4 regions of the Kocuria palustris genome follow, and region 1 is predicted to be linked to each of the others. Evidence: riboswitches for the same ligand, from Rfam matches in the RefSeq annotation. Region 1 holds a riboswitch; each other region holds the start of a gene.
What was found. Region 1 has a riboswitch for thiamine pyrophosphate ahead of thiM (hydroxyethylthiazole kinase). Riboswitches for the same ligand answer to the same signal wherever they lie in the genome.
Positions count from the first base shown of each region.

Region 2: another riboswitch for thiamine pyrophosphate. It lies ahead of JOE55_RS07240 (thiaminase II/PqqC family protein); the one in region 1 lies ahead of thiM (hydroxyethylthiazole kinase).
Region 3: another riboswitch for thiamine pyrophosphate. It lies ahead of JOE55_RS12350 (NUDIX hydrolase); the one in region 1 lies ahead of thiM (hydroxyethylthiazole kinase).
Region 4: another riboswitch for thiamine pyrophosphate. It lies ahead of JOE55_RS12320 (3-oxoacyl-ACP reductase); the one in region 1 lies ahead of thiM (hydroxyethylthiazole kinase).

Region 1 is NZ_JAFBCR010000001.1:2,888,588-2,892,790, reverse strand. Features, by position in the region: gene thiD (bifunctional hydroxymethylpyrimidine kinase/phosphomethylpyrimidine kinase) at 40-891, opposite strand; gene thiE (thiamine phosphate synthase) at 888-1,547, opposite strand; gene thiM (hydroxyethylthiazole kinase) at 1,544-2,455, opposite strand; TPP riboswitch at 2,446-2,544, opposite strand; gene JOE55_RS12920 (Rne/Rng family ribonuclease) at 2,673-4,203, opposite strand, start outside.
Region 2 is NZ_JAFBCR010000001.1:1,624,329-1,628,531, reverse strand. Features, by position in the region: gene rpsR (30S ribosomal protein S18) at 1-17, shown strand, start outside; gene rplI (50S ribosomal protein L9) at 36-485, shown strand; partial or broken gene JOE55_RS07245 (MMPL family transporter) at 860-1,882, shown strand; gene JOE55_RS07240 (thiaminase II/PqqC family protein) at 1,908-2,612, opposite strand; TPP riboswitch at 2,606-2,698, opposite strand; gene JOE55_RS07235 (FMN reductase) at 2,837-3,499, opposite strand; gene JOE55_RS07230 (LLM class flavin-dependent oxidoreductase) at 3,496-4,203, opposite strand, start outside.
Region 3 is NZ_JAFBCR010000001.1:2,760,180-2,764,382, forward strand. Features, by position in the region: gene JOE55_RS12335 (thymidylate synthase) at 1-230, opposite strand, end outside; gene JOE55_RS12340 (nucleoside 2-deoxyribosyltransferase) at 220-690, opposite strand; gene thiD (bifunctional hydroxymethylpyrimidine kinase/phosphomethylpyrimidine kinase) at 765-1,574, opposite strand; gene JOE55_RS12350 (NUDIX hydrolase) at 1,571-2,044, opposite strand; TPP riboswitch at 2,079-2,195, opposite strand; gene JOE55_RS12355 (hypothetical protein) at 2,401-2,610, shown strand; gene JOE55_RS12360 (hypothetical protein) at 3,080-3,433, shown strand; gene mobF (MobF family relaxase) at 3,684-4,203, opposite strand, start outside.
Region 4 is NZ_JAFBCR010000001.1:2,755,301-2,759,503, forward strand. Features, by position in the region: gene JOE55_RS12310 (ECF transporter S component) at 1-268, opposite strand, end outside; gene JOE55_RS12315 (LLM class flavin-dependent oxidoreductase) at 440-1,768, opposite strand; gene JOE55_RS12320 (3-oxoacyl-ACP reductase) at 1,774-2,550, opposite strand; TPP riboswitch at 2,648-2,767, opposite strand; gene JOE55_RS12325 (NUDIX hydrolase) at 2,909-3,349, opposite strand; gene JOE55_RS12330 (class I SAM-dependent methyltransferase) at 3,350-4,147, opposite strand; gene JOE55_RS12335 (thymidylate synthase) at 4,102-4,203, opposite strand, start outside.

The sequences.
Region 1 (4,203 bases):
CGGACAAGGACATCGCCCCCGCGCGAGTCGTCATCCGGATCACCCCCCGAGCATCCCGCGCAGGGCCGGTGCCAGGTGGTGCCCGTGGTGCACCGGACCGCTGCCCCGCCCCACCTCGAGCTCCTCGGCATGCTCGAGCGCTCCGCGCAGCCAGCCCCGCGCCGCCTCCACGGACTCCGGGAGACGCCCCGAGCGCGCCGCCAGCACGGCGATCGCGCTCGAGAGGGAGCAGCCCGTGCCGTGGGTGCAGCTCGTGTCGATCCGCGCTGCGTCCCACTGCGCCACCGGCTCCTCCTGCCCTGGCCCGACCAGCGCATCAGGGGTGCGCTCCCCCGGCAGGTGCCCGCCCTTGACGAGCACGAGCACGCCCAGCCGATCGGCCAGCCGCCGTCCCTGCTCAAGGGCCTCGGACCACTCCTGCGCCGGCGCCCGGTCCAGCAGGGAGGCGAGCTCCGTGAGATTCGGCGTCACCAGGTCGGCGGAGCCCAGCAGCTCCAGGACGGCGCCGAGCGCCTCGGACTCCAGCAGGGTCCCACCGGCTGTGGCGACCATGACGGGATCGATGACGCACAGCGGCGGCTTCTGCTCCTGCAGCCACTGCCCCACGACCTCGACGGCACCGGCGCTGCCCAGCATGCCGATCTTCACGGCACCCACGACGACGTCGTCGGAGACGGCCAGCAGCTGATCCCTCAGCACCTCCGGCGGCGGTGTGTGGATCGAGCGCACTCCGCAGGTGTTCTGGGAGACGACAGCGGTGATCGCGCCCATGCCGTAGCCGCCCAGGACGCTGATGGTCTTCAGATCCGCGTGCACTCCGGCTCCGCCGGTGGGATCGGTTCCGGCGATCGACAGGACGCGCGGGACGGCGCGCGGGCTGATGGTGCTCATCGCTGGATCTCCCGTCGGTAGGTCTGCGCCGCCAGGCGCGGATCGGCAGCCGCGCAGATCCCGGAGACCACGGCCACGCCGTCGGCACCTGCGGCCATCAGCCCCGCGACGTCCTCCGGCCGGATCCCGCCGATGGCCACGGCCGGGAGGGCACTCAGGGCTCGGGCCCGGGCGAAGCCGTCGATGCCCAGCGGCTGCGGGGCGTTGGGCTTGGTGGCGGTGGCCCGCACCGCGCCGATGCCCAGATAGTCCACCGTTGCCGGGGGCAGCGCCGCTGCGGCGGCGATCTCGGCCTCCGAGGCGGCGGAGAGGCCGATGATCGCCTCCGGGCCGCACAGCCGACGGGCGTCCTCCGCAGGCAGATCCGACTGGCCGATGTGGACGCCGTCGCAGGCGATCCCCCGGGCGCGTGCGGCCAGGTGGCACTCCACGCGATCGTCCACGACCACCGGGGCCGCGCCGTCGACGGCCGACACGACGGCCTCGAGCAGCTCGAGCAGCTCGCGTCCGGAGGCATCCTTGGCCCGGACCTGGATCATGCTCGTCCCGCCCTCGACAGCCAGCCGCGCGACCTCGGGGACGCTGCGAGGCCGGCTGAGCTGGGGGTCGGTGACGTGGTAGAGCGACAGTGCGGCGGGGTCGAATCGGGGGCTCATCGCCCGGCCTCCTCTGCCTGGCCCGCCCCGGCGGCGGCACCGTCCGCGGCGCTCGGGGCCCCGGCCGCCTCCGCCTCGACGCGGCACCGTTCGGCGACGTCCTCGGGGCGCAGCCCGGCCAGGGCGTCGAGCAGATGCACGGCGAAGGACCCCGGGCCCTGGCAGCGATCGGCGGCGTCCTCGGCCGCCAGTCCCCAGACCAGGCTCCCGGCCGCGGCGGCGTCGGCGGGGTCCTGCGCGACGGCGGCGAAGGCCGCGATCACGGAGCCCAGGGCGCACCCTCCGCCCACCACCTGGGTCAGCAGCTCGTGACCGTGCGGCACGCGCAGCGTCCCCGATGCGGAGACGATCAGATCGACGGGCCCGGAGATGGCCACGGCATCGGCGCAACCGGTCGACACGAGCTGCCGGGCGGCCTGCACCGCGGCCTCCGGGGCATCCGTCGTGTCGATGCCGCGGCCCCCGGCCCCTCCGGTCAGAGCCAGGACCTCCGACGGGTTGCCGCGGATCACCGCGGGACGGGACTCCAGCAGCTCGGCGGCAAGGGCGGTGCGGATCGGCAGCGAGCCGATCGCCACCGGGTCCAGCACCCAGGGTCGGCCTCCGGCCTGCCGGGCGGCAGCGGCCTCGCGCATGGCGCCGCGCTGCTCGGGATCGGGAGTGCCCAGATTGATCAGCATGCCGTCGGCGATCTCGGCGAACGGCCCGGCCTCCCCCTGGATGTCCGTCATGGCCGGAGCGGCGCCGAGGGCCAGCAGGGCGTTGGCGGTGAAGTTGGAGACCACCGTGTTGGTCAGGCACTGCACCAGGGGGCGCGTGCTGCGCAGCTGCTCGAGCAGCTGGGCCATCCGGGCCGAGACCGGCCCGGAGGCGTCGTGCGATGGATTCAGGGTGCGACTGTGCGTCATGGCGACAATCCCTCCGCTAGTGCGAACTAGTTCAGGTTCGACGGGTGTGCTCTCAGCCGCCTGCTCGGGCGGCACCCCGTGTCGTGCCTGCTCAGTCTACGCATGATCCGGCTGCCCGGGCGAAGACGACGACGGCCGCCTCCCCTTCTCGGGGAGACGGCCGTCATGCGATCGGGTCGTCCCATCGGCGCCGGCCGATCACCGGCGCCGACTGCGCTCAGGAGCGCCCGCGCTCACCCTGCGAGGCGTCCCCGCCATCCTGCGCCGGACCCGCCTGGGGTGCGGCCTCCGGGGCGCTGGCGCGGCGCGAGCGGCGCGGGCGACGGCGCGGACCGGCGGCACCGGGCTCGCGCTCGCCCAGCGAGCTGGCCAGCGACTCGAGCTGCGAGCCGGACGAGCCCCCGGCGCCCAGCGCCTCGGCGGCGCTCTGGCCCTGCGGCAGCTCGATGACCTCGCCGTTGATCGTCACCTGCGAGGCTCCCTCGGAGGTCGAGACCACCGAGGCGCTGCCTGCGGTCACGGTCGCCGAGGCGGCCGGAGCCGCAGGAGCCGACTGCGGGGCCTCGGGCGTGCCCGCCGGAGCAGCCGCACGACGCGAGCGACGCGCCCGCTGGCGCACCGGGGCGGCCTGCTCCGCGTCCGCATCGCGCACCGTCGCCGTGCCCTGAGCGGCCGGGGCCGTCGGTGCGGCCGGGGCCTGGACCGGCTCCGGCGCCGCCTGGGCAGCGGCCGCGGTGCGGCTGCGACGCTTCTGCTGAGCGGCTGCCGCCTGCTCGCCCTGGGAAGCACCCTGGGCCGCCTCCTGCGACTCGGCTCGCGCCGTGCGCGATCGCCGCTCACGTCGTCCCTGGGCGCCCTGAGCGGCGTCCCGGCGCTTCGGCTCCGATGCCTCTCGCGGCGTGGCCTCGCCGTCGGTTTCCTTCTCTGGGGCCGACTGATCCGCCGCGTCCTCGCGCGGGGCGCTCGCCTCGGGAGCCTCGCCGGAGGCCGCACGGATGCGCGCCTCGATCAGGGAGCGGGTCTCGTCCTCGGAGCGGGTCCCGGACTGCGCCTCGGACCGGCCGCGGCCGCCACGGCCGGAGGAGCGCTCACCGCGCTGCCGGCGCTGCCCGGAGCGGCCGTCCGACTCACCGCGGCCCTGCTCTGCCTGGGCGCCGGTGTCCTGGCCCTGCGCCGGATCGGCCTGCGGGGAGTCCTGCCGGTCGCTCTGGGCCTGGTCGCTGCGGTCCTGATCGTCCTGGTCCTGCGGGGCCTGGCCGTCCTGACCGCGGCCGCGCGAGCGCTTGCCGCGGCGCTTGCGACGACGCTTGCCGCTCTCGCGGGAGTCCTGGGACTCCTGCGGGCGCTGGCCCTGGGACTCCTGGTCCCCGGCGGGCTCGCTCGCAGAGGCTGCCTCCGTCCGCTCTCCTGCCGAGGCGGAGGAGTCGGTGTCGTGGCCGCTGGCCGAGGCGATCGCGGCCAGGGCGCTTCGGGTGGCCTGTGCGCGCTTGGCCTGCTCCGGATCCTCGGCGCGCGGACCCTGCTCGTCCTGAGCGCCCGGGAGACGACGGCTGCGCTTGCGGTCGTTGCGACCCTGCCGGTTGTCCGAGGAGCCCGAGCTGCGGCCCTTGAGCGGGTGATCGTGGACGACCACGCCGCGGCCGTCGCAGGCCTCGCAGTCCTCCGAGAAGACCTCGAGCAGGCCGGTGCCCATGCGCTTGCGGGTCATCTGCACGAGCCCCAGCGAGGTGACCTCGGCGACCTGGTGC
Region 2 (4,203 bases), 1.3 Mb from region 1:
CCGGCTCCGGCCGCTGATCGGAAAGGAACACACTCATGGCAAAGATCATCCTGACGCACGAGGTCTCCAACCTCGGTTCCGCCGGTGACGTGGTCGAGGTCAAGGACGGGTACGCCCGCAACTACCTCTTCCCCCGCGGCTTCGCGACCCAGTGGTCCAAGGGCGCCGAGCGCCAGATCGAGTCCATCAAGGCCGCTCGTGCGGCCCGTGAGCTCGCCTCGCTCGAGGACGCGCAGGCCCTGGCGGCCTCGCTGACCTCGGCCACCGTCACGGTCCCGGCCAAGGCCGGCGCCGAGGGCCGTCTGTTCGGCTCGATCAAGGCCGAGCAGGTCGCCGACGCCGTCAAGGCCGCCGGCCTGGGCGAGATCGACAAGCGCAAGGTCGAGATCCGCGAGCAGGTCCGCACCGTCGGCACCTACCAGGCCACCGTGCGCCTGCACGAGGACGTCAACGCGAACATCGAGTTCGAGGTCGTCCCCGCCTGATCCTTTGGGTGAGCCGTGCTGCACGGCACGCCTGACCGACGAGCCGTCGCCCCTTTCCGGGGCGGCGGCTCGTCGTCGTTGCCGGGCCTGTCGGGCGCCGGCGGGGGGCGGCTCTGCCCCTGACAGGTCACCGTTCGGCGGATGACGACGACGGCCCTGCGCAGCGACACAGGGCAGGCCCTGATGTGGTCCCTTGCGCGGTGATCTCGCATCTGTTCCCGGCCCTCGGGGCCCGGGCGCGGCGCGGATCTGCTGCGGGCGCATGACCCGTCCCCAGGACGGCCGACTTCTGCGCCGACCAGCACCGACGCCGGCGTCGTCTCCCGTGCTACGTTCCCGGCGGCGGCTACGCCGACCCGACTTCGGAATCCGCCAGGGCACAGCAGATCGTGCACGAAGAGGTCGGCGGGGAGGCGAGCCTCGTCGTCCTGGTCCGAGCCCCCGAAGGCTCCCAGGCAGCCGACTCCGCTGACGTGGGGGAGGAGATCGCCGCGGATCTGCGCGAGCACGACGGCATCGAGTCCGTCCATGCCTTCAGCGATCCCGGCATGAGCGACCCGCTGAGCTCTGAAGACGGCCGCACGGGCATGGTCGTCGCGCACATCGAGGGCACCTTGGCCGAGCAGACTGAGATCTCCACGGAGCTCGTGGACCAACTGAGCCAGGAGCGCGGCGACGGCACCGAGGTGCTGGTGGGCGGCTCCGCGCCCATGATCGCCTCGAACAGCCAGCAGGTGATCAAGGACCTGGGGCTGGCCGAGCACATCGCCGTGCCCATCACGCTGGTGCTCCTGCCGGCGGTGCTGGGCGTGGTGACGCTCGTGTTCCAGCACGGCTGGCTCTCCGGGTTCCTGGGCTTCACGCGGGGCCCGCTGGACATGTCCATGCCCGTGCTGCTGTTCTGCATCGCCTTCGGGCTGTCGGTGGACTTCGAGCTGTTCCTGATCGGGCGCATGAAGGAGTTGTGGGAGCAGACGGGCAGCAACCGCATGGCGGTCGTGGAGGGGCTCGCGCACACCGGGCGCATCAACACACTCGCGGCGCTGGTGCTCTCGGTGTCGTTCGCGGCCTTCGGGACGAGCCAGGTGAGCTTCATGCAGCTGTTCGGCCTGGGTACGGCGTTCGCGATCCTGCTCGATGCGACCCTGGTGCGCGGCGTCCTGGTGCCCGCGTTCATGCGGATCGCCGGGCGGGCCAACTGGTGGGCACCGGCCCCGCTGCGGTGGGTGCACGATCGGATCGGGCTGGCGGAGGCCCCCGAGGATCCGCATACGGGCCCCTTGGCGCGGCGCGAGCCGGAGGAGTTCGGGGATCACATCACGCCGCCGTCGGCCCGACGACGCCGCGGTCGCCACGTGGCCGACACGGCGCCGCGGCACCGGAAGGGACCGTGGTGAGGGTCCCGTCAGTCGGTCCGCGCTCTCAGCGCGGGATGGTCTCCGACTGATCCTGAGTCAGGGCCTGATCGAAGAACGCCAGCTCGTGGCGGCAGCCTGCCAGATAGGCCCGCTGTGCTGCCGCACGGCCTGATTCCGAGCTCTGTGCGAGCTCCCGCTCGACGCGCTCCAGGGCTGCAGCGGTTGCAGCCACGAAGTCGGGATCGCGGTAGGTCTCCAGCCATGCGGCATACGGGTGATCCGGCTCCACGGACGGCAGACAGGCTCCGACCTGGGCGTAGAGCCAGAAGCAGGGGAGCACTGCAGCAGCGCCGACAGCTCGGTCCTGTCCCAGGGCGGCGGCCAGCAGGAAGTCCGTGTAGGCCGCGGTGACGGTGCTGGCGGGCTCGTCGGCGGCCTCCGGACGGGCGGCCATCCAGGTGCGGTGCAGCTGGGCCTCCTCCGTGAGGCAGCCGACCGAGGCCTGTGCCCACGCGAGCTGGTCCGGGGCGTGATCGCAGCGTGCGGACAGAGCCGCCAGGGCCCGGGCGTAGCCGGCCAGATACAGGGCGTCCTGGGCGAGGTAGAACGTGAACCGCGCGTCGTCAAGGGTTCCGTCCAGCAGGGCGCGCACGAATCTCGAGTCCTGGATCTCGGCTGCCGTCTGCGCGCCGTCATCCCACAGCGACTGCGTCCATGGACCGGCCGCTTCGACGGCGGGCTGGGGGGCGATGTTCGAGGTGGAGTTCATCAAGGGGACATCCCTTCGCCAGTGCGAGCTGGAGCAGGTTCCACGGGTCTGATCTCAGCGCCGGCGGCGCACCCCGTGTCCGCAGCCCACTATAGGCGGCAGGATCGGATGCCGACAGGGCGGTAGCCGGTTCCGCTGCGAGAGACGAGACCTGCTCATATTGCACATTCGACATATGAGCAGGTCAGGCGGCCTATGGGTCCTCCGAGAGCTCGGTGAGCCCGTCAGGAGCCGTCGTGGCCCTTGAGAAGGCTCGCGAAGTCCGTGACCGGACCCAGGTCCACGCCGCTGCGACGTGGCGCCCGCGCGGGCTCGGTGGGCAGGAAGCCCTCCACCCCAGCGGACTCGGCCACCAGTGCCGTCGCCATCTCGGAGGCGGCTCGAGCGATCCGCGACTCCAGGCCTCCGGTGTCCCCGGAGCCGAAGTCATCGGTCGCGGCGAACACGCCCGTGGGCAGCACGACCGCCCGCGAGTAGGAGAACAGCGGGCGCAGCGCGTGGTCCAGGACCAGGCTGTGGCGCGGGGTGCCGGCCGTCGCGGCGATGAGCACCGGGAGGTCGATCAGCGCTTCGTCGTCGAGGACGTCGAAGAACATCTTGAACAGCCCCGAGTAGGAGGCCCGGAAGATCGGCGTGACCGCCACCAGCCCGTCGGCCTGGGCGACCAGGCGCTTGACCTCGTCGAGCTGCGGATCGGGCAGCCCGCCCGTGGTCATGGCCTGCGCCAGCGGCAGGGCCAGGTCCCGCAGCTCCACGTGGTGGACCTCCAGGGCCTCGCCCCGGGCGCCGACCCGGGACTCGACGGCCTGGGCGATCCGGTCCGCCAGCAGGCGGGTGGACGACGGCGAGGACAGCCCCGCCGAGACGACGACGAGCTGACGGGTCATCGCTGCTCATCCTCCTTCTGCTCGTCTTGCGGCTGCGCGTTGATGACCTGGCGGTGCTTGGAGTCCGGACCCTGGGCGCGCAGGGTCTCGTGGGTGGGCGGGTCTGAGGGCACGTGCGCCGGGCGACGTGCCTCGAAGCCCTCGCGCAGGCGCGGGGCGATCTCCCGGCCGAGGATCTCGATCTGCTCCAGGACCACCTCCTCGGGCAGGCCGGCGTGATCCAGCAGGAACATCTGGCGCTGGTAGTCGCCCACCTGATCCGCGTAGCCCAGGTAGCGCTCCACGATCTGATCCGGGGTGCCGACCGTCAGCGGGGTCATCCGCGAGAAGTCCTCGAGCGACGGGCCGTGGCCGTAGACCGGCGCGTCGTCGAAGTACGGGCGGAAGACCCGCTTGGCCTCGGCCTCTGTCTCAGCGGCGAAGATCTGGCCGCCCAGGCCCACGATTGCCTGGTCGGCGGCGCCGTGGCCGTAGTGCTCGAAGCGCTGGCGGTAGAGGTTCACCATCGAGGCGGTGTGCTCGATGTTCCAGAAGATGTGGTTGTGGAAGAAGCCGTCGCCGTAATAGGCGGCCTGCTCCGCGATCTCCGGGGAGCGGATCGAGCCGTGCCACACGAAGGGCGGGGTGTCATCCAGCGGCCACGGGGTGGAGGTGTAGCTGTTGAGCGGGGTGCGGAACTTGCCCTGCCAGTTCACGACCCCCTC
Region 3 (4,203 bases), 130 kb from region 1:
TCGTTCTTCCCCGAGAGGTACCACAGTGCTTCGGCGTAGTTGAAGATGATGTTCTGCCGACGCGACCGCGCCAAGCAATATCGCCGGGCGGGGTTGGTCAGGCGCGCGGTGAAGCCGATGATTTCGCGTTCGTCCTGCCCACGGGGACTGTTCTGGTATTCGAACCCGGTGTAGACCTGTCGCAGTGAATCCAGGTAGAGCGTGTGGAGGTCGGGATACTCAGGCTTCACTGACGGCTCCTCCCTGCACGCGCTCGATCGCAGCGAGGATGCGTGGCGCGGTGGGCTGCTCGGGATCGATGATGATCTTCTCAACGTCGGCGACCGCTGGGAGGCCCCGGACGAGGAACGCGTACTCAGCTCCCTCTTCGAGGAGCAAGACGACGGGCTTCTTCCAGGCTGAGGCCCACCCGATCTCGATGTGCGTGCCCGGGGACGCGGGTGCGCCGGGGAACGCGACGAAGACGTCACAGGCGGCGATCTCCGTGTAGTCGATGATTGTGCACTCGCTGGGTTCCATGAACTCACGACCCCAGCCCTCTCTGCGGTGGGCGCAGTGCACATCCCACCCCTGGCCTTCGAAGAAGTCGATGATCGAGGTGTACTTGTCGATCTCGGCATCGCCCATCACATGGGTGTCAGCATCGACGAGAGCTTTGAACGGGCCGGCGAGAAACATCTTTCGCGTCATAGTCACGGCTCCTTTCATGAGTCGATGTGGTTGGCCCCCGATCGCGCGGAACGAGAAGGGGTTGTTCTGCATCCCTACCCGCGCGGCCAGAACTGGTGGAAATGGTGCAAAGGACCATGACCTTGGCCGACGTTGAGGCGGTCGCTGGCAACCAGAGCGTCTTGCAGGTAGGTCTTCGCCTGGTCCACACTTTCGGGCACCGAGTGGCCGGGCAACAGCGCAGTGATTGCCGACGACAAGGTGCAACCGGTGCCGTGGTCGTTGAGGGTCTCGACCCGGGGAGACGAGTAGGTGGAGACGCCGTCGGGGCCGGCAAGGTAGTCGACACTGACCGTCTCGCTCGTGAGGTGCCCGCCTTTGAGCAAAGCCCACTGACAGCTCAGTCCACGCAGCTGGGTGGCCTGGTCCTCCATCTGCCCCAGATTAGTGACATCCTCGGTATCGAGGAGCACGGCGGCTTCGGGAAGATTCGGGGTGATGACCGTGGCCAGCGGCACGAGGGTGTCCCGGATGGCAGCCACCGCATCGTCGTCTAACAGCCTGTCGCCACTCTTGGCGACCATCACCGGATCCAGGACCACGGTCTCAGCTTCGTGGTGGTGCAGGCGCTCGGCGATGACCTCGGCGATGGCGGCGTTGGCGACCATACCGATCTTCACCGCGTCGACACGCACATCGTCGAACACTGCATCGATCTGCTCACCAACGAATGACGGATCAAGGGGCACGAACGAGCGCACACCGCGCGTGTTCTGCGCCACGACCGCAGTGATCGCGGCCATGCCGTAGGCGCCCATCGCTGAGAAGGCTTTGAGATCGGCGTGGATGCCTGCCCCACCGGTGGGGTCGGTTCCCGCGATGGACAGGACGTTCTTGACCGTCATGCGCACACTTCCTTCTGCTGCCGTGTGGCGGCGTACCGAGCGACCTCGGCGACATCCTTGCTCAGGGTCAGCCGGGCTTCGTCGACTTCGTCGAGGGCGAACCAGCGTGCTTCGAGGGCATCGTCGCCAGCGTGGGGTTGCCCCGAGCGCCACCGGCAGAGCACGGCGACGAGCACGAAATGACTGACTAATGGTCTGTTCTCGTCGCGGCTGAACGCGTCAAGGCAGGTCAAGACACCGGTGGCCTCACTGATGATGCTGGTTTCTTCACTGAGTTCGCGTTCGGCGGCTTGGGCGATTGTTTCTCCGAATTCGATCTTCCCGCCCGGGAATCCCCAGAATCCTGCATCGGGAGGGTTCGCACGTCGCGCCAAGAGGACATGGTCGTCTTTGATGAGGACAGAAATGACCGCGACCCTTGGGTGCGCGTCAAATGAGGAAGTGTCAGGAACGACAACAGCATGAGACACTGTGACCTCCTAGCGTGGAGGCCAGCGAAGGAAAGAAGCCCTGCTAGACCAGTCCCTTCGCCGGCATGGTCCGGATCAGGTTCTAGGGTCACCACGCTGACAACGTCCAGTGGTATCTCAGCCCCTTGACGGGACACCCCTCGGTACGACCCGAATCTACCAGAACGCCGTCACAGACACACCCTGCGCGGATAGACTGCCGCCGGATACTGGTGTTGGGATCGCCTGCGCACCCATCCAGTGACGCGACTGCGCCTGATGGAGCAAGTCCCCGCCCCACGGGTGGATCCACTGGTAGGTGTCGGTACTGGACGGTAGACCGGAAGGTGTCGGTCGAGCATGAAGGAGGACTGGTCATGGCGACGACGAAGGCCTTGTCACAGGCCGAGATCGACCGGCTCGAAGCGCAGGTCACTGCTGGCCAGCGGATGGCTGGCGGAGAGGAGTCCGACGCCGACCGCGCCCTGGATCGCAAGGTGCTGGCCGGTGAGATGCCCGGCGATGACGCCATCGCCATCGCCGTCCGGCTGGCGCAGATCGACGCGAAGTACGGCATCACCCGGTAGCACGCCGCAGGCCAGGGTCGCGGGTGGGGGTGGACGGTGATGCCGGATCATTGCACAGATCCCGGCACCGAGGTGCTCGTCAACATCCCCGGCTACACCGATCCGGCAGCGTGGAAGGAAGCCGAGACCGCCGTCACCGGCCTTCGTGCCCGCGAGCTGGCCCGCACCCCGATCATCGGCGACTTTGACCTGCCACCTTTGCAGGCTATCCACGCCGCCTGGTCGAGGGCTTCTACACCTGGGGCGGCCGCCTGCGGGATACGAACACCGGCCCCGGTGGGACCGGCATCGCGCACTGTCTGCCCGAGTTCATCCCCGACGAGGCCGTCCGCGTGTTCGGTGTCCTCGCGAAGATGGATCACCTTCGCGGTCGGGACCGGGCCGGGCTCTCCGAGGGCCTGGCCTGGGCGTGGGGAGAGACGACAGCGATCCGCCCCTTCCGTGAGTGAACACGAGGAGCCAGTTCACGTTGTTCAACCAGCTCGCGGTCGAGGCCGGATGGGTCCTCGACTGGAACCAGATCGACCCGCACGTCTTCGCCCACGCCCGCACCGTCGCGATCTACCGCGATCCCGACGGCCTCGACGCATTGCTCTACCCGGCGCTGGTTCCGGCCGCTTCCAGCCCTGAGCGTAAGGTCGCCGAGCGGATGGAACAAGTCGTGGCGAAGTTCGCCCGGCCCCGCCCTCCACGTAAGATGGATGCCCTGGATCACGAGCTGCACGCGGCGTTGCAGCGGCGAGCATACCGCCTCGCCCCTGACCCGCCGTTCGGTCCGCCACACCAGGGGCCGGGGCTACACGACCGAGGGGTCGGGCTATGAACACTCCACGTATCGCCACCGCCGCGCGGAATGAGACCAGCGTGCGGGCGGCCCGGTCACACTGGGTCGAGGAGAACGGGCCCGCAAAATGTGCGAACCCCTCGATGCCCTCGGAGCACCGTACGAACGGAACAAAACCGCAGGAACAGTTAAACGGTCGAAGAAGCTACACGCTCAACGCCCAGCACCACCCGAACTGGTTAGCAAACCGAGCCGTGACGGAGAGGCAGAAACATGGACGGTACGCGATCTAGAGGCCGCGTGCTGGCCGGTCTCTGCGGGGAGCACTCCGGGTGAGGTACTGCTCGTCGACGAGTTGCCGTTGGCGTTCCCCGAGTGCTGTCGCGCGGGCTTCGGTGGCGGCGCGTTTGATCTCGATGAGATCCACTGCCTGATCCCGTGGCGGGCGACGGAGCTCGGCGGCCTCAGCCCGCGCTTCCTCTGTCGACGCCCTCCACTTGGCCGCCTGCCTCCGGGGGCTGGTGCGTAAGTATCGGTCGGGGTCACGGCGGACGTTGTCCGCCCCGTGGAGCCGCGCCAGGAGTGCGAGTCGGTCGCGGCGATGACGCTCCTGCAACCCGGTACGCGCCTGCCGCGCCGCGACTACGGCCTCGTCGGCTTGCACCACTTCGGGAGCGTTCTCGGCTTGCTGGGCGGCGACACGGCCCGCCCACTCATGGAGGTCATCCGCGGGCCGCGGGAGAGTGCCCCACTCCGAGGACAGGCGACCGCGCAAGGCCTGTGTGTGCTCGTGGGCGGTGTCGTGCTCG
Region 4 (4,203 bases), 130 kb from region 1:
GCTCGCAGAACAGCGCAGCGCCTGGACGGCGGATGATGAGGCCAGCCAGGGGTCCGGCGAGTACCCAGACTCCGCCGAAGAGACCGATGAGCGGCGGATAGGCGTTCGTCCACAGCTGGAAAACGGCCCAGCTGGCAGCCCAGGCCCAAAACACCAAACCGACTGCGAAACCGAGGACGGCGGTGATGACGATATCGACAACGCTCCACCGATGAGTCGATTGAGCCGACCCGGGTTGGTCACGAGTTGTGGGCGTACTGTTCTGCATGGATAGCCTCCTGAAGGGCAATGTGAGTGGCTGGAGCCCTCGACCGCTCGCGGCATCTGCCGCTGCCGACATCAAAGGGTCACGATTTCCCAAGCCCGCTGCCCAGCGCGGGCCCCGGTGGTGCTGCGGATGGTGCACGTTGACACCGGAAGCAGCGTTGCTCTCGACGGGTCAGTGCTTGGGCCTTGTCAGACCCAGGTGCTCTCGTAACGTTGTGCCCTCGTACTGAGTCCGGAATCGTCCGCGGGCCTGCAGTTCGGGGATGACGTGGTGGACGAAGTCCTCGATCCCCTGCGGCAGGGACGGTGGCATGAGGTTGAAGCCATCCGCGCCGCCGGTGTCGAGCCAGAGTTCGATCTCATCGGCGATCGTCTCCGGGGCGCCGACCATCGTGCAGTGTCCGCCACCGGCGGCAAGCCGGCCCAGTAGCTCGCGCACGCTCGGCTGCTCGGTCTCGACGATGCGCAAGATTGTGGCGTATCGCCCCTTGGGGCCGGTGAAGGCCTCCAGCGGGGGTAGGGGCGGTACCGGGGCGTCGAGGTCCCAGGCGGATGCGTCCTGTCCGATGAAGGTGCTCAACTGCCGCAGAGAGCTCTCCGTCGGCAGGAGGACGTCGAGTTCTCGTTGCCGGGCCCGTGCCTCGTCCATGGTCGATCCGACATAGGCCACCAGGCCGGGCATGACCGCCACCGTGTCCGGGTCACGGCCGGCACCTGTGATCCGGCGACGCACATCACTGCGGTACTCCCGTCCCGCCTGCACGTCATAGGCCACGGCATAGATGGCCTCGGCCCGGCGGGCGGCCAAGTCCCGTCCCTGCTCGGAGGCACCGGCCTGGAACAGCACCGGGTGTCCTTGCGGCGGGCGGGGCACATTGAGCGGACCACGCACATCGAAGTGCTCACCGGAATGATTCAGCTCCACGAGTCGGGAGCCGTCCACGTACCGGCCTGGTTGCCCATCGGGTGCCTCTGCGCGTTCGATGAGGATGGAGTCCTCTGGCCACGAGTCCCATAGCCGCAGGACGACGTCGACGAACTCCTCGGCCCGGGCGTAGCGAGTCGCGTGATCGGGCATGCGGGGCATGCTGTGGTTCTGCGCCTCGGTATCGAACATTGAGGTCACCACGTTCCAGCCGATCCGCCCGCCCGAGATGTGATCGAGGCTCGCCAGCATCCGGGCGGCATGGAAAGGTGTGTAGAACGTGGCTGAGACCGTGCTGACCAGCCCGATCCGCTCAGTGGCCTGAGCCAATGCCGCCAGGAGTGTCAGCGGCTCGAGGTGCCACCTGGGACCATCACCGGCCGTGGCCGGTTCCAGTGAGTGGCCATCGGCGAAGAACACCGCGTCCAGCAAGCCGCGCTCGGCGACTCGTGCCAGCTCCTGGTAGTAAGCCACCTCCGTGAGTCGTTCGACCGACGACTCCGGTGCCCGCCAGGCCGCACTGTGATGGCCAACACCGTGGATGAACAGATTGAAGTGGGCCTGCTTGACTTCCACGGTGCTCACCCCTTGACGAGCCCGCCGTCAACGATGAGGTTCTGCCCCGTCACACCCCTGGCCCACGGGGAGGCGAAGAACACCACCGGGTCGGCGAGCTGTTCCGGCGTCGTCACCGCCCGCAGCGGGGTACCTGCGGCGATGCCTTCGAAGACCGCCTCAGGCGTCGCAGACGAAGCGTCCGTGGTCTGCAGCAGGCCACCGGAGACCATGTTCACGGTGATGCCTTGCGGGCCGAGATCATCAGCGAAGGTCCGGGTCAGAGACAGCAGCGCGGCTTTCGCCGCGGTGTAGTCGTGGTAGGGAACGACCGGGTGCTGGAAAAGATTCGTACCAATGTTGACGATCCGGCCGAAGCCTGCCTCGACCATGCCGGGAAGCGTTGCCTGGATGACGTTGAGAGGTCCCTGCACGGAACCGGTGAACTGTGCGGTGATCTCCTCGTAGGAGATCTGGTCCGCGTGGGAGCGGGCATCGCCGTTGAAGGAGAAGTCGGCCAGGGCGTTGTTGACGACCGTGGTGAACCGCCCGCCAAGGTGATCGGCTGCCTCAGCGACGAGCGCGTCGACCTGGGCACGGTCGCGGACATCAGCCCGGATCGCGATCGCCTGTCCAGGGTGGCCGGCGGCGAGGTCCTCCGCGGCCTCCTGGGATGCGTGGTAGTTGATCACCACCCGCGCACCCTGGGCCAGGAACGCGCGAGTGATCGTAGCTCCGAGTCCGCGGGCCCCTCCGGTGACGAGGACGATCTGCTCGGTGAGGGGGAGAATAGTGTGTGCCATGTGTATGCCTCTCGATGTCGAGGCGAAGGCAACCCGTGCGCGCCAGAAGGGGGCGAAGCCCCTCTCATGGTGCGCCGACACCGCCAACGTTGTCGGCGGGTGCAAGTACGGACATTCCCTTCGCCAGTGCTAACTGGATCAGGTTCAACGGGTGTCATCTCAGCCGACCGCGTCCCATGCTCGAAAGCTGGAACGGGCGGCACCCCGTGTCGCACGACCATCACATCACGGAAGCCACCCTCTCCACAAGTCGGTCTCGGCCCCCGGTTTGTTGTCACTGGAAGCAATGTCACAGAACACCGGAAATCAATCATGGCTATCCGACAATTGGGCATTCTGGCTTCTCGTTTTGCTTGTCTTATTTTGGACGCTCTTGTTGCTCGCGCTCCAGCTCGAGCGCGGTTTCGGCAATAGCGCGGACGTCGAATGTTTGCGCCACCGGTATCGCATCCATTTCCTCGAGAGTGAACCACGCCGCCTCAAGCGCATCATCGCCCGAGACCGGTTCCCCCCGTTCCCATCGGCAGAGCACCGCGATCAGAACATAATGCAGATCGTGGTCGGCATCGATGACGTCGACAGCATCGAAGACATCACCGGGTGTGGCGTGCACTCCCGTTTCCTCGGCGAGTTCGCGCACGGTCGCGACGGTCAGGGTCTCACCGAGGTCGATCTTTCCCCCGGGGAATGCCCAGCGCCCAGCATCGGGCATATGGGCCCGACGGATGAGAAGGACTCGCCCTTCCCGGACCACTGCCGCCAGCGTCGCCGGTTTCGGATAGGAACGGCCGCATGTCATCTACCCAGCCCCGATCGTGGACTCGGAGGCCGCCGCGAAGTGGGCTGTGATCTGCATGAACGGTGGATGGTCGATGGGCGACTGCATGCCGACGTCCTCCACCGATTGTGCTCCGCGGTCGGTGACCTGGTCCACTGTGAAACCGGCCTCGTTCAGCACCGCCTCGTAGGTGCTGATGAACCAGTGCCGGTCGACAAGCTCGAGAACACCGGCGCCGGGGATCTGCAAGCTGACCCTGCGTTCGTCTCCGTCGCGGTAGCGTCTGCCGGGCTCGCCACTGCGGAAGGTCGGGAACGGTATTCCTGTGGCCGCCGGGTTGCTGTCGACGATGAAGAGCGTGCCGGTCGGCGTGAGCACTCGGGCGAGTTCACGGGCGATAGCTCTCAGTTCCTCGCGTGTGGGCACGTTGATGAACACGAAGCAGCACACGACCGCATCGAATGTGGCGTCAGGGTAGGGTACGTGGCCGCTGTCGATGGTGTGGAATCGCGCCGTCGGTTGCGGGGACTGCACCTGGGCGAGGGTGATCATGTCGGTGCTGATGTCGACACCGACGACCTGCGCTGCGGCCTCGGCGTCGAGGAGGCGTCGTGAGACTTTTCCGCTGCCGCACCCATAATCGAGCACGATCGCCTCTCGGCCGCAGGCGGTTTGGAGATCGTTGACGAGCGGGGTGTAGGCCAGTCGGGTTTCGACATAGTCGTCGTAGGCAGCGAACCCTGCTGATACTGCCGGAGTCGTCCATGATGTCGTCACTGCCGCACCGCCCTCACGCTCGCGTTTTCGATGCTGGGCCATCGATTCACGACCAGCTCCCGGTGGAGGGGATGAAGGTCGCCGATCATCGATGGGTC